2 linked regions of the Rudanella lutea DSM 19387 genome follow. The main gene of each other region encodes a partner of the protein of the gene in region 2 in a complex. Links are inferred from orthologs where the notes say so. Each region holds a gene or a part of one and is shown on either strand. Other genes may lie near its edges. The genes, in order: mnmE and mnmG.

Region 1 (3,200 bases), 1.1 Mb from region 2 along the record:
ACGGCCTTTCCTATCGCGGTCGATACGACGGGTCAGGTAAGCCAGCTCTCCCGTCTGTAGCCGAATTAACGCGTGGGGCACAGTCTCAATACCAAAGTGGGCCGCCAAATGCATAGTCAGATCTTCGACTTCGGGCATTTCCGGGTAAGGGATGTAGGGCGGCTTGAGAATAAACTGCCCCCAAAGTCCCACCAACGTCAGGCGATCTACCCCTTTCTGTCGTTGCAGATCAAGCGATAATTTTGGCTGTACGCCCGTTACGGTTACACGCTGCCGAACAATCTCTGCCGCTAGTTCATGCATTGTATCCAGCGAATACGGCAACAGAGGGACCTGTATAGTGCCAAACATTTTCCGACTGCATTTTGCATGAAAATCAGTTTCATCAACAGCCAACGGCTCGTAACAGGCTAAGCAACGTGTCATGGCTCACTGGTAACAGAAACAATACTTACAGCTCCAACACAATCGCGACAGCAGGCCAACAGCAGACCGAAACGGTCATTAGGCCGTAACTTCCAGTTCTGTTCAGCAATATCAAGTAACCACCCTTCCGGAATCAAACCATCGAAAAATGGAAACAATATCGTGCTACGATAAGGCGTACCGGCAAGTGGTAAAGTCAAACTTACAGGCATGGCACCATCACTTACCAGATAGTCGGCATCGTATGTAAACACGTATCCTTCATCGGCTTCTTTCAGTTGGCCCGCCAATATAGGCGGATTGAATACGTACACATTGGCCTGCCTCATGGTATTTCCTTTTCTGATTCGAATGAAGACCGAGTTGGCACCGGCCCCACCTCATGGTTGAATAAACCCAATACCTGATTGACTTTATCGAGACGTAAACTGGCCTTCCCCTGCTCCAGATCACGCACGAAGCGTAGCCCAACACCCGCTTTCTGAGCCAGGTCTTCCTGTGTCAGCTTAAATAGTTTTCGGCGCTCCTTTACAAAATAGCTTATTGCTGTTTTCATAATATACCCGATAAGGTATATAAAGCGACACAAGATCCGATATTATACCTCATAGGGTATAATATTAGTACATTAAACGAAACCCACCATACCCGAATAGAAAATATAGCGTATTTCCAAAAATCCAGGCAGTGCCTAAAACCACTATTTACCAATACAGAACCGGCCAAAAATAGAGTCGAGCAGGTCGTCGGTCGTGATTTCACCAGTCAGTTCGCCGAGGTGGCGCAGGGCTACGCGCAGATCCATAGCGAGCCAATCGGCGGTCACGCCCGCATCGAGGCCGTTGATTGCGCGGGCAAGCGCGTCGTCGGTAGCGGTGAGGTGTTCGAGGTGCCGGGCGTTGGTGATCAATGCACCGTCGGTCTGCACGGCCGAGTCGGTACGAACGCGCAGCGAAAGAGCGGCTTTGAGGTCGTCGATACGCTGGTCGCGGGCCGAAATCCAGATTATTTTCCCTTTTCCGGCAATATCGTCGAGGGTTTGCCGACCCGAATCAAGCGTAAGGTCGGCCTTGTTGCCCACCAACAGATAGGGCTTACCAGCTTCCTCCAGCTCGGCCATGGTCCGGCGCAGTTCGCCGGGGGTAGTCTCGGCCCCGTCGAAGAGGTACACCACCACCGAAGCCTTCTCCATCTGCTGCCGGGTGCGCTCCACACCAATAGCCTCGATGGTGTCGGTGGTGTGCCGCAGACCCGCCGTGTCGATAAGCCGGAACCGGATTCCGTCGATAAACAGTTCGTCTTCGATTACGTCGCGGGTAGTACCCGGAATATCCGACACAATCGCTTTTTCTTCGTCCAGCAAGGCGTTGAGCAGGGTCGATTTGCCCGCGTTGGGCTTACCCACAATCACCGTAGGCACGCCGTTTTTCACCGCATTTCCTACCGAAAACGACTCGATCAAGGGGTGCAGCACCCGCCGGACATCCACCATCAGGCTACGCAGTTGGTCGCGCCGGGCAAACTGGACATCCTCTTCGCCAAAATCCAGCTCCAGCTCCACCAGAGCCACAAAATCGATGAGTTGCTGCCGCAGGTCCTTTAGTTTTCGGGAGAAACCACCCCGCAGCTGACTCAGGGCCGAGCGGTGACTCGCTTCGGAGTCGGCCGCAATCAGGTCGGCCACAGCTTCGGCCTGTACCAGATCAAATTGACCGTTCAGGAAGGCCCGCTGCGTAAACTCACCGGGCCGCGCCAGCCGAACGCCCTCGCGGGTGAGCCGGGTCAGAATCTGCCGGATGATATAATCAGAACCGTGACACGAAATCTCGACTACGTCTTCTTTAGTGAACGACGTAGGCGCCCGAAATACCGTCACCAGCACCTCGTCGATGATAGTGCCGTCGGGTTGCCGGAGCGTACCGAAATGTGCCGTATGGCTCGGTTGGGTGCTCAGGTCTTTCCCCTTGAAAATTCGGTTGGTGATCTCGATAGTCCCTTCGCCCGACACCCGCACCACGGCAATCGCACCAATACCGGGGGCCGTAGCCAGTGCCGCAATGGGTTCAAATTGTTGCATAAACGTCTTCCGTTTTCAGTTTAACCCGTAGAGCTACCAGGTCCCTCTCCGGGCCCTTGGGTCCGTTGCAGGGCTTGACGTTGGCCCCCTCGCGGCAGCTAACCCAAACCTGTAAACTAAAAACTACTTGGTTATCAATTTTGGAAAAATAGGCAGCCGATTCACCACGTTGATGAGCCCCTGTTCGAGCGGCACCGCCGGCAGTCCCAGCGCATCGGCATGGGCGTCGCCCAGGAAGAAACGCATTTGAGCGGCTGCCAGGTTCCGGGCTGCCGGATTCCCACTGATGGTAACAATGGCTTCGAGCAACGATTTGGTGAGCCCCCGACCCGCTTCGGACGGAGCAAACTGTCGACGTGCGATCAATGCATCCAGATGGTAGGCCTCCCGCATATTCTGAGGTAACAGCTCATAGGCTACCCCGTTGAAATGGCCCACTACGTTGATATGGTGCAGATAGTCTTCTTCTTCCTGATCGGTCATGGAGACACCCATCTTGCGCAATCCGCGCAGCACGATGTACCCAAACGCCCCAATGGTACCCACCATATCTTCCTGACAGATAGGCGTTCCCCAGGCATCATTCCAACGACCAGTATGCCCGGCAAACCAGCGCGAAGCCGCGTGAATGAGCCGAATTTTGAGGGTGTACAAAATGGCCGACGGAGTGCCCGCTGACGATACCCAGTTTTTGGGA
Region 2 (3,290 bases):
GGCACTGCAATCAATAGCGTCCCTCCCACCCTTACGCGGCTTCTTAATTTCTTTAAAGTTTCCGTCAAGTCTGGTACATGCTCTAAGACATGCCACATTGTGAGTAAGTCAAATTCCCCGTCGACAACCTGGTCAATATCGGCTTTGATTTGAATTTTCAGACGACTGGTGGCTACGGTCCGTGCATTTGCGTCAGGTTCTACACCGTTAATCGACCAACCACCTTTTTGACATGTTTCCAAAAAGAGTCCTGTACCACACCCGACATCTAACACCTTACCTGGTTTAGTTTGTAGCGAGTTAATAAGCTTAAGCTTTTGCTGCAAGGTATATTGGCGAACTAAACGATATACTTTGTTGATTAAGCCTCCACCGCTGTCGTTGTGCGAAACATAATCAGCGGATTGGTAATAAGCGCCTATCGATGCTGAATCCGGTCGGGGATTTGTAAAACGAAACCCGCATTGATTACACACTTGTATGGTGAAATCGCTTTGGCTTATCAGATAATCTTTACAAACTAAATGCGTCGAAAAATGAGTGGATGTGCAAATTGGGCAGTTCGTCAGCGTTTCCTGATTCATATCAATAGCGACTTAAAAAATAATCCCGCTTGTTTAAGCGGGATCAAAGATAGATGTCTAACGACCTAAATAGACGAGAAGGATTGAAATATCCGAGGGGCTGACTCCACTTATTCGGGAGGCCTGTCCAATAGTAGCGGGCTTTTGCTTTTTCAGTTTGTCTCGCCCTTCAAACGATAAGGCCTTTAATCTGTCGTAATCAAAATCAGCCGTAATTTCCAAGTTTTCCCATTTGCTGATCTTTTCAGCATTTGTACGTTCACGGTTCAGATAATCCTCGTATTTGATTTCAATAACCGCCTGCTCAATTGTTTCGTTGTTTACGTTAGACTCGTATTCGGGCAAGAACTGCAATAGATAGTCGACCTCAGTCAGCCCTATCTCCGGGCGTTTAATCAGGCCGTACAAACTACTTTTCTCACGAAGTTGAGCGCTATTCAGATTGCCCAACCAGCTATTTATTTCTTCAGGTTTGACTTTTGTAACCCGTATGTTATCCATCAAGTCTGCAATACTTTGCTTCTTTTTCTGGACATTGTGAAGGCGGCTCTCGGAGGCTAGTCCGAGAGTGTATCCCCGTTCAGTCAGCCGTAAATCGGCGTTATCCTGGCGGAGGAGTGTTCTATACTCTGCCCTTGAGGTAAACATCCGGTATGGCTCTTCAGTACCCTTCGTTATTAGATCGTCAATCAAAACCCCTATGTATCCTTCGGACCGACTGATTGTAAAGGATTCTTTTTCGTACGCATTTTGGTGTGCATTTATACCTGCAATAAGCCCTTGGCAGGCAGCCTCCTCGTAACCCGTAGTCCCGTTTATCTGGCCCGCAAAGAAAAGGTTTTCAACCAAATGTGTTTCCAGTGTGTGCCTTAGCTGGGTTGGCGGGAAGAAATCATACTCAACTGCGTAGCCTGGTCTGAACATTTTAGCTTGCTCAAAACCCTGAATTTTACGCAAAGCTCTTAGCTGAACATCTTCAGGTAAAGACGTAGAGAAACCGTTTACATAGACTTCGACTGTCTCCCACCCTTCCGGCTCAACAAAGATTTGGTGCCGGTCTTTATCAGCAAATCGGTTGATTTTATCTTCAATGGATGGACAGTACCGCGGACCCAATCCTTTGATTCGCCCAGTAAACATGGGTGATTTTTCAAAGCCTTCTTTCAGTGTTTCATGCACCTCACTGTTGGTGTAGGTTATCCAACAACTCCGTTGTTTCGATAAAGGCTTAGTATTACTATACGAGAACTTACCCGGGTTTTCGTCGCCGGGTTGTTCCTCCATTCGACTATAGTCTAACGAACGTCCATCAATCCGAGGGGGCGTTCCTGTTTTCATCCGGCCCGCTTCAAAACCCAGTTCGACCAATTGCTCGGTCAGACCTGTTGCAGATCGTTCGGCCGTTCGTCCACCACCGAATATCTTTTCACCAATAAAGATTCGGCCATTAAGAAACGTCCCGTTGGTGAGTACTACAGCTTTTGCTATAAACTCGAGGCCCATATCTGTACGCACACCCTGAACTCGATTGTGCTTTACCAGAAGCTGGCTCACGGTATCCTGCCAAAAGTCGACATTGGCGTTGTGCTCTAGTGCGAGTCGCCACTCATTGGCAAACAAATTCCGATCGCTCTGGCAGCGTGGGCTCCACATGGCGGGCCCTTTTGAGCGGTTGAGCATACGGAACTGAATCATACTTTTGTCACTGATGATTCCAGACATTCCGCCTAAGGCGTCGACCTCCCGGACAATCTGCCCCTTTGCAACTCCGCCCATAGCAGGATTGCATGACATCTGGGCAATCGTCTGCATGTTCATGGTAATGAGCAGAACCTTTGAACCCATGGTAGCAGCGGCATGCGCTGCTTCACAGCCTGCATGTCCGGCCCCGACTATTATGACGTCGTATGTTTCGTGCATTTTTGCGGAAAACTTAAAATGTTTCACGTGGAAACTTTTAAGAAAAAAGCGGAAAACTTTAAAAAAGTTCTCCGCTTCTGGATTTAAATCATTTGGCTACTTTCTGTAAATAATCGTTAGCCTGTTTTTTATAGTAGGGATTGTACGTTGGAACTACGGACCTGAGTACTTCAACCTGTTTAATCTGGGGTCTGTTATTTATTGAATCAAAGAAAGATGGTGAGCTCACTTTAGGCGCTTTGGCCGTTTGTGATTGCCGCTTAGGGTCTTCATCCTGTTGTTTTAGCGCTTTTTCTGATTCAAGAAGGCGTGTAAGTATTTCATTTTGCCTGTTTATTGTATTTTGATTTACTCGCTTATTCACCAGATCTGTTTCAGTCTGATCCATTTTTTCCATCAGATCGTTGACTTGTTTATCCATCTGCTTACCAGCCTCAGTTCCTTTTGCATTCTCTTGTAACTTCTTAAGCAAGTTTCGAATCATGGCTTGTTCAGCAGCCATTTGAGCAAGCTGCTCAGAAAGCGCTCGGCCTGTAGTCCCCCCTTGCGACATTTGCCTCATTTTTGCATTCAGCTGTTTTTGCATCTCCCCCATTTCGCCCGAAGGATTATTACTTTTACCCTTACTCGAACCGGAACCGGGAGCGCCCATAGCATTCATTTGCTGCTGCATATTTTTCAATACATCGCTGAGCAAAAGGGCCAGATTGTTCATGGAAGTCATAGCAAACTGTTGCCGAGACGAAGCCTGCGACAGTTTACGCTCTTTCAGCTGCTGAACACTTT

Evidence for each region.
Region 1: the proteins of mnmG (region 2) and mnmE are in contact, whole or in part, in a solved structure (PDB 9HIP), measured with the Escherichia coli proteins. The link is inferred for Rudanella lutea DSM 19387 from one-to-one orthologs.

Annotation. Positions count from the first base shown.
Region 1 is NZ_KB913013.1:2,125,968-2,129,167, forward strand. What follows is about bases 316-3,187. They hold mnmE (tRNA uridine-5-carboxymethylaminomethyl(34) synthesis GTPase MnmE), read right to left. Parts: upstream 2,504-3,187; coding sequence 1,127-2,503; downstream 316-1,126. Other genes in these bases: RUDLU_RS0108835 (HipA domain-containing protein), read right to left, coding at 316-426; RUDLU_RS0108840 (HipA N-terminal domain-containing protein), read right to left, coding at 423-755; RUDLU_RS0108845 (helix-turn-helix transcriptional regulator), read right to left, coding at 752-982; RUDLU_RS0108855 (oxygenase MpaB family protein), read right to left, coding at 2,627-3,187. Also shown: more of RUDLU_RS0108835, read right to left, coding at 1-315; more of RUDLU_RS0108855, read right to left, coding at 3,188-3,200. UniProt on the Escherichia coli protein: Exhibits a very high intrinsic GTPase hydrolysis rate. Involved in the addition of a carboxymethylaminomethyl (cmnm) group at the wobble position (U34) of certain tRNAs, forming tRNA-cmnm(5)s(2)U34.
Region 2 is NZ_KB913013.1:3,248,386-3,251,675, forward strand. The notes cover bases 74-3,035. They hold mnmG (tRNA uridine-5-carboxymethylaminomethyl(34) synthesis enzyme MnmG), read right to left. Parts: upstream 2,505-3,035; coding sequence 642-2,504; downstream 74-641. Other genes in these bases: RUDLU_RS0113390 (methyltransferase domain-containing protein), read right to left, coding at 74-584; RUDLU_RS0113400 (DUF4175 family protein), read right to left, coding at 2,593-3,035. Outside these bases: more of RUDLU_RS0113390, read right to left, coding at 1-73; more of RUDLU_RS0113400, read right to left, coding at 3,036-3,290. UniProt on the Escherichia coli protein: NAD-binding protein involved in the addition of a carboxymethylaminomethyl (cmnm) group at the wobble position (U34) of certain tRNAs, forming tRNA-cmnm(5)s(2)U34.